Linked DNA regions of Rhizobium lentis. The protein of the gene in region 1 interacts with the protein of each later gene in a pairwise test. Links are inferred from orthologs where the notes say so. Each region holds a gene or a part of one and is shown on either strand. Other genes may lie near its edges.

What was found. Proteins that work in one complex are often made in the same cells at the same time.
Region 2: the proteins of secB (region 1) and J0663_RS28535 interact in binary tests that used the Escherichia coli proteins (3 or more experiments, as listed by UniProt). The link is inferred for Rhizobium lentis from one-to-one orthologs.

What each region holds. Positions count from the first base shown.
Region 1 is NZ_CP071454.1:1,821,631-1,825,241, forward strand. What follows is about bases 1-2,721. They hold secB (protein-export chaperone SecB), read right to left. Parts: upstream 1,742-2,721; coding sequence 1,259-1,741; downstream 1-1,258. Other genes in these bases: coaE (dephospho-CoA kinase), read left to right, coding at 1-489; dnaQ (DNA polymerase III subunit epsilon), read left to right, coding at 482-1,204; J0663_RS08695 (FxsA family protein), read right to left, coding at 1,843-2,349; J0663_RS08700 (Tim44/TimA family putative adaptor protein), read left to right, coding at 2,482-2,721. In the rest of the region: more of J0663_RS08700, read left to right, coding at 2,722-3,186; mltA (murein transglycosylase A), read left to right, coding at 3,179-3,611. UniProt on the Escherichia coli protein: One of the proteins required for the normal export of some preproteins out of the cell cytoplasm. It is a molecular chaperone that binds to a subset of precursor proteins, maintaining them in a translocation-competent state.
Region 2 is NZ_CP071457.1:57,570-61,003, reverse strand. What follows is about bases 1-2,990. They hold J0663_RS28535 (response regulator), read right to left. Parts: upstream 1,844-2,990; coding sequence 1,157-1,843; downstream 1-1,156. Other genes in these bases: J0663_RS28530 (efflux RND transporter periplasmic adaptor subunit), read left to right, coding at 2,050-2,990; J0663_RS28540 (HAMP domain-containing sensor histidine kinase), read right to left, coding at 1-1,154. In the rest of the region: more of J0663_RS28530, read left to right, coding at 2,991-3,150; J0663_RS28525 (efflux RND transporter permease subunit), read left to right, coding at 3,150-3,434. UniProt on the Escherichia coli protein: Response regulator member of the two-component regulatory system CpxA/CpxR which responds to envelope stress response by activating expression of downstream genes including cpxP, degP, dsbA and ppiA.

The DNA of each region.
Region 1 (3,611 bases):
GAGGCTGCGCCCCTGGTGGACGCCGCCTTCCCGGGCACGATGAAGGATGGAGCCGTCGACCGGCACGAACTCGGCCGGCAGCTGGCGCTCGATCCCCACGGTTTCAAACGCCTGGAGGCGATCGTTCACCCGCTGGTCCGCAAGCGCGAGAGGGAATTTCTGGCGCAACAGCGCGCCGCCGGCGCCGAAATGGTTCTGCTCGATATTCCGCTGCTCTTCGAAACCGGCGCCTGGGAAAGAGTGGATGTCATCGTCGTCGTCAGCACCGATCCACAGATTCAGCGCGAGAGGGTGCTTGCGCGGGAAGACATGACCGAGGAAAAATTCGACATGATTCTCTCGCGCCAGACGCCGGACGCGGAAAAACGGCGCCGTGCTGATTACCTGATCGACACCAGCCACAGTATCGCGGAGACGAAGGAACGGGTGCTTGAGATTGTCGCCGACCTGAAAAAGCGGATTGCCAGCGGAGAATTCCGGAATGCGTGAAATCATTTTCGATACGGAAACCACCGGCCTGGATAACCGGACGGACCGCATCATCGAAATCGGCGGCATCGAACTCTTCAACCATTTCCCCACAGGCAATACGATCCACATCTACATCAACCCTGGAGACCAGAAGGTTCATCCGGATGCACTCGCCGTGCACGGCATTACCGACGAGTTCCTGAAGGACAAGAAGCCATTTGCCGAGGTCGCCGAAGAGATCCTTGCCTTCTTCGGCGACGCGAAGTGGATTGCCCATAACGCCACCTTCGATATGGGCTTCATCAATGCCGAATTCGCCCGGCTGGGTTTGCCGCCAATCTTGCCGGACAAGGTGGTCGATACACTGTCGATGGCGCGGCGCAAAAATCCGATGGGGCCGAATTCTCTCGATGCGCTCTGCCGGCGTTACGGCATCGACAATTCGCACCGCACCAAACACGGCGCGCTGCTCGACTCCGAATTGCTGGCCGAGGTCTATATCGAGATGATCGGCGGCAGGCAGGCAGCATTCGGCCTGAGCATATCAGGTCAATCCGGCCAGGCGGCACGCGGTGAAATGGTGACGGAAGACGATTTGCTGATTGCCGCACCGCTCGAACGGCCCCGCCCGCTCGCACCTCGCCTCAGCCCGGCCGAAGCGCAGGCGCACGAGGCCCTGGTCGCCAAGCTCGGTGAAAAAGGCATCTGGGCAAAATACCGCAGCCCTAATTGAAAATGCCCGGGACCTGCCCGGGCATCATCCGCATGTCAATGCCGGAACGTCCGATCAGTTCGGAACGGCCTGAACCTTGGCGCGGGCCTGTTCTTCGGCGACCCGCTGGGCAAACATCTGCGTGAAATCGATCGGGTCGATCATCAGCGGCGGGAAGCCGCCGTTGCGGGTCACGTCGGCGATGATCTGACGGGCGAAGGGGAAGAGCATGCGTGGGCACTCGATGAAGAGGACCGGCAGCATGTGTTCCTGCGGGAAACCGGCAACGCGGAAGACGCCGCCATAGACGAGCTCGGTATGGAAGACCGTCTTGTCGCCGTCCTTGGCTTCGGCATTCAGCGACAGCACGACATCGAAATCCGTGTCGGAAAGCGGATTGGCGTTGACGTTCACATTGATGTTGATCGTCGGCGCCTTGTCGCGGGCCTGCAGCGAACGCGGCGCACCCGGATTTTCGAAGGAGAGGTCCTTGGTGTATTGCGCAAGGATCGAAAGGGTGGGGTTGGTCGCGCCGTTGCTGTTGTTATCGTCTGCCATTGGCTTTTCCTCGAAGGGCATGGGAATGGTGCCGCCATCTAACATTTCGGGGAGGGGCTTACAACCCTGAGCGCAAGGCGCAACTGATCGCCGGCTCAGCCTCAGTCACCGAGATGTTTGCCGGACCACGGCGATTTGCGATCCGGCTCCCTATGATAGTCCTCCTCATCGAGATCGACCACCTTCGAATTCGGATTGCGATCGCGGAAATCCGATTTCGGTCCCGCGGAGAAGCCGCCCTTGGCATTGACGACGACGAAGCGTTTGGCGATCGCCCGCCAGATGAACTCGCGCACCGGCGGAAGGAGAATAAGGATTGCGACGATATCCGTCAGGAAACCCGGAATGATCAGCATCAGAGCGGCGATCACCGTCATCACTGGCTTCAGGAGATCGCGCCCCGGCATCACGCCGTTCCGTCCTTCGCTCGACATGCGGCGCAGGATCCCGATACCCTGCCGGCGCAGCAGGACCACGCCGAGAACGAAACTTGCCATGACGAGCGCAAGTGTCAGCGCCAGGCCGATCGCCCGGCCGACGACGACGAAACCGGCAATTTCGCCAAGCGGCAGCAGCAGAATGAAAGCCGGCAGGATTGAAAAACGCATGGTCGTCATGTCCCGGGCTTTGCCGGTCTCCTCTTGGTGCCGGCGAAGACGCCAGCCATGATTTGAATCATCTGTATAGGCGGACTATATGGGAGTACAAATCAGAGATGTTAACGGCGGTTGCGATACGATATGAGTTCGAACGACTTCATCACATTATTCTTCCTGGTGGCGGCGGTGCTGATTTTCTTTCAGCTCCGTTCCGTGCTCGGTCGCCGCACAGGAAATGAGAAGCCGCCGCGCGATCTTTACAGCCCGCGAGATACGGCGCCGGCCGACGCCGCCGATGCCGGCAAGGTCGTGACCCTGCCGCGCCGGGACACGACGGCTGACGATGAGGATCGCTTCTCCGAGATCGACGCCGTCGCCGCATCCGGAACGCCGCTCAATGAATCCCTGCGCGCCCTGAACAAGGCCGATCCGTCCTTCAGCCCGAAGGAGTTTCTGAACGGCGCCCGCATGGCTTACGAGATGATCGTCATGGCCTATGCCGACGGCGACCGGAAAACCCTGAAGAACCTCCTGTCCCGCGAAGTCTATGATGGATTCGATGCGGCGATCGGCGAGCGCGAAGCCCGCGGCGATAAGGTGAAGTCCACCTTCGTCGGCATCGACAAGGCCGAAATCACCCATGCCGAGACCAAGGGCAGCGAAGCGCAGATCACGGTTCGCATCGTCAGCCAGCTGATATCGGCGACCTACGACAAAGCCGACGTGCTGATCGAGGGCGACGCCGAAAACGTCGCCGAGGTCAACGACCTCTGGACCTTCGCCCGCGACACCCGTTCGCGCGATCCGAACTGGAAACTGGTGGCGACCGAATCGGAACATGAGTGACCACGCATCGGACTTCGTCCTGCAAGCCATCAGCTTCGATCGACTGGAAGGCTGGAAGGATGATGATCCCTCCGGCCTTTTCGAAGTGATGCGACGCTGCCGCCGGCAGATCACCGATGTCAAACCCTATCGCACCGGATCGCTCGGCCTGAGCTCGGACGATCTGCTACCGCTTCTCCTGGACGCTGAAAATTTTACGCCGTCGTCGCCGGCATCGGCGCGCGCCTTTTTCGAAGCACGCTGTCGACCCTTTCTGATCCGCCGCAAGGACGGCGGTTCCGGTTTCGTCACCGCCTTCTACGAGCCCGAGATCGAGGTGTCCGAGCGGCCGGACGACGTCTTCCGATTTCCCTTCTACAGCCGCCCGGACGATCTGATCGATCTTGATGACGGCAATCGCCCCGCCGAATTGGATGTATCCTATG
Region 2 (3,434 bases), on another replicon or contig:
CCGTATCCGCCTCTCGGCACCGCCTCTTTCCCGCGTGAGAACGGCTGGAAGATCCGCTCGAGTTCATCCCGTTTGACACCCGGCCCCTGATCGGCGACGCAGATTTTGAGGCGCTCGCCCGACGGCTCGCAAGACACGGATATGCGCGAATGTTCGGCCGTGTATTTGACGGCGTTGCGCACGACGTTTTCGAGCGCCCGGTAGATCAGCTCGCCTTCGACCTCGGCGCGGAAGGCGCCGTCGACACTCTTTGTAATCGACACATCCCGCGTCTGAGCTTCGAATGCAGCGTCGCCGAGGATTTCGTTCAGCAGTTCGACGACATCCAGGGTCTGGGTTTTCAGCGGCAGGCAGGATCCCGCGGTCAGCTTGGCAAGCGTCAGAACCTCGCCGACCAGCGCGTCCAGCCGTTCGACCTCCCGGTCCATACGATCCACCATGGCGCCAAGTTTCGCCGGGCTCTGCCGGAGCACGCCGACGGCGGCCTGCAGGCGCGATAAGGGCGAACGCAATTCATGGGAGACGTCGTGGAACAGCCTCTGCTGCGCATCCTGAAGCTCCTGAAGCCGCGCGGCGGTGGAATCGAAGTCATGCGCCAGCGCGGTGACCTCGTCCCTGCGGCCGGCCATCCGATCGCCGATGCGGACGTCGAAGCGGCCATGGGCGAGCGCGCTCAGGCCATCGCGAAGGTGCACGACAGGCCGAATGAGATAGCGGGCGAGCGCGGCGGCGGCGACGGTACTCGAAACGAAAATCGAGAGCCAAGGCACCAGCAGCGCCAGGTTGTCCACAACGTTGAAAAGGAAGCTCGGTTCCGGCGCAACGGAGATCCGGTAGCAAATTCCGTCCTTCAGGATGGACTTCGTCTCTGCCGAACTCTCGTCCGCGCAGACAAACGACTCCGTGCTTTGCGAGAGACTCAGGCCCAGCGGCACCGTCTCCTCGCTTGTGCGGATGAAGCGCGCGGCAGCGTCCTCACCATCCCTTGCAAGCACATTCGCCGTCAGCGTCAGAATGAACGCTCGCTCCTGATACTCCCGATCGCGGCCGGGGGGCGGGATCTCAAAGACGTTGACGATCACGATTATGACGGTGAGCGTCATTGCAAGCGTCAGCCAGATCGTCGCGAAGAACTTCCAGAAAAGCCGGGGCATGGTCAGTCCACGAGAAGTTGGTAGCCCTGGCCGCGGACGGACTGGATCCAGGATTGCCCGTCCTCCCTCAGTCCGAGCTTCTGGCGAACGCTGCTGATATGGACGTCGATACGGCGATCGAACGGGGTCAGCGGCTTGCCGAAGGCCCGCTTCGAAATCTCCTGCTTCGACACGAGCTGGCCAGCGCTGCGGGCAAGCACCTCGAGCAGGCTGAATTCGGTGCCTGTGAGATCCAGGATTTCTCCGCGCCATTCGGCGATCCTGCTGCCCGGATGGATCACGAGCTGCCCCGCCCTGATCGTGTCGGTGGACGCGCCGGTCGCCGGCTGACCGGCGCGACGTAGGATGGCCCGCAACCGCGCCGCCAGCTCGCCCGGCGAGCACGGCTTCGGCACATAGTCGTCGGCCCCGAGATTGAGACCCGATATCCTGTCCACGTCATCGCCCCTTGCGGTCAGCATCAGAACGGGAACCTGGCTAAGCTTCCGGATCCTCTGCAGGACTTCGATCCCGTTCATCCGGGGCATCATGATGTCGAGCACAATGATATCGACCGTATTGCCGGCAGCCGCCGCAATGGCGGCGCGACCGTCCGTATCCGTCACGACGTCATATCCTTCCTCGACCAGATATTCCTGCAGAAGCGTCGTCAGCTCGGCATCGTCGTCGATGAGGAGAACCTTGTTCATTTGCGTTATCCGTCATTAAACCGGCCAAGCCATACAGCACATACGCGCTCACCCGGCCAAGTTTTACCTAACTTAACACTAACTTGACCGCGCTTAACGTTCGCACCGCTACTTATCCTGCCATGACATCGACGCGCACCAGAAACGGGGTTGCCTCGACATGGGCGGCACTCGTTCGTCGCCTTCGCGCGGATTCAAAGGCATCGATGCCTTTGACCACAAGGAATGCTTTGTTGAGAAAATCATCCAGAATGTTTGCCGCTGCGCTTGTTGCTGCAGTTCTTGTCTCCCCCGCCCGTCTTGTCATGGCAGAACAGGCCGCCGCGACGGCGCTCACCGTCTCCCTGACGGCGCCTGCGCAACGCGAATGGCCTGAGACCGTTCCCGCGAGTGGGTGGCTGAAGCCCTGGCAAGAAGCGATCATCGCCTCTGAAACGAGCGGCCTGCGCATCACCGATGTCCTGGTCGATGTTGGCTCCGTGGTCACCAAGGGAGAGACGCTCGTGCGGCTTTCCCAGGAGAGCGTGCTTGCCGATCTGCGCAAGCAGGAGGCGGCCATTCAGACCGCCAAGGCCAATCTTTCGAAGGCCAAGGCCAATGCCGACCGGGCGCGGCAGCTGCGTCCTTCCGGCGCCCTTTCCGACGAGAAGATCGTCGAATATCTGGCCGACGAACAGACGGCGACGGCAAGTCTTACGTCCGAAGAAGCTGCACTCGACAGCGAGAAGATCAAGCTTGCGCAGACCACCATCACCGCGGTCGACGATGGCGTCATAACTTCGCGTTCCGCCAATCTCGGCGCCGTCGTCTCTACGGGCACCGAGCTGTTCCGGATGGTGCGCCAGCAGCGGATCGAATGGCAGGCTGAGGTTTCCGCCCGCTACCTCCCGCGCATTTCGGAAGGCTTGAGCGTTAAGATCAACGGGCCGGACGGCCAAGCCATCGAAGGCAAGGTGAGGCTTGTCGGACCTTCGGTCAGCACCGATACCAGCCGAGCGATCGTCTATGTCACGCTTCCAGCCGAAATGCGCCCGCGCACCGGGCTTTACGTGACCGGTAACATCGAACTGCAGGCCTCCCCGGCGCTGACCATTCCCGAAACGGCGATCGTTTTCCGGGACGGCATAAGCTACGTCTTCACATCAGGCGAGGACCAACGCGTGCAAAGGATCCGTGTGGAAACCGGTCGCCGCAACGACGGCGAGGTGGAAATCGTCTCCGGACTGGACCGCTCCTCGAGAGTAGTGAGCTCCGGCGGCGCGTTCCTGTCCGACAACGACCTCGTAAAGATTGCGGAGACAAACTGATGAATTTCTCAGCATGGTCGATCCGCAACCCCGTGCCATCAATATTGCTGTTCGTGATGCTTGCCGTCGGCGGGCTCTTAGCCTTCAAGCAGTTGCCGATCCAGAACTTCCCCGATATGGACCTGCCGACGATCACCGTCACCGCAACGCTCGACGGCGCAGCACCGACGCAGCTCGAGACGGAGGTCGCCCGCACCATCGAGGATAGTCTCGCCTCGCTCAGCTATCTTGACCACATCACCACGACCATTACGGATGGCACCGTCACGATCAAGGTCTCCTTC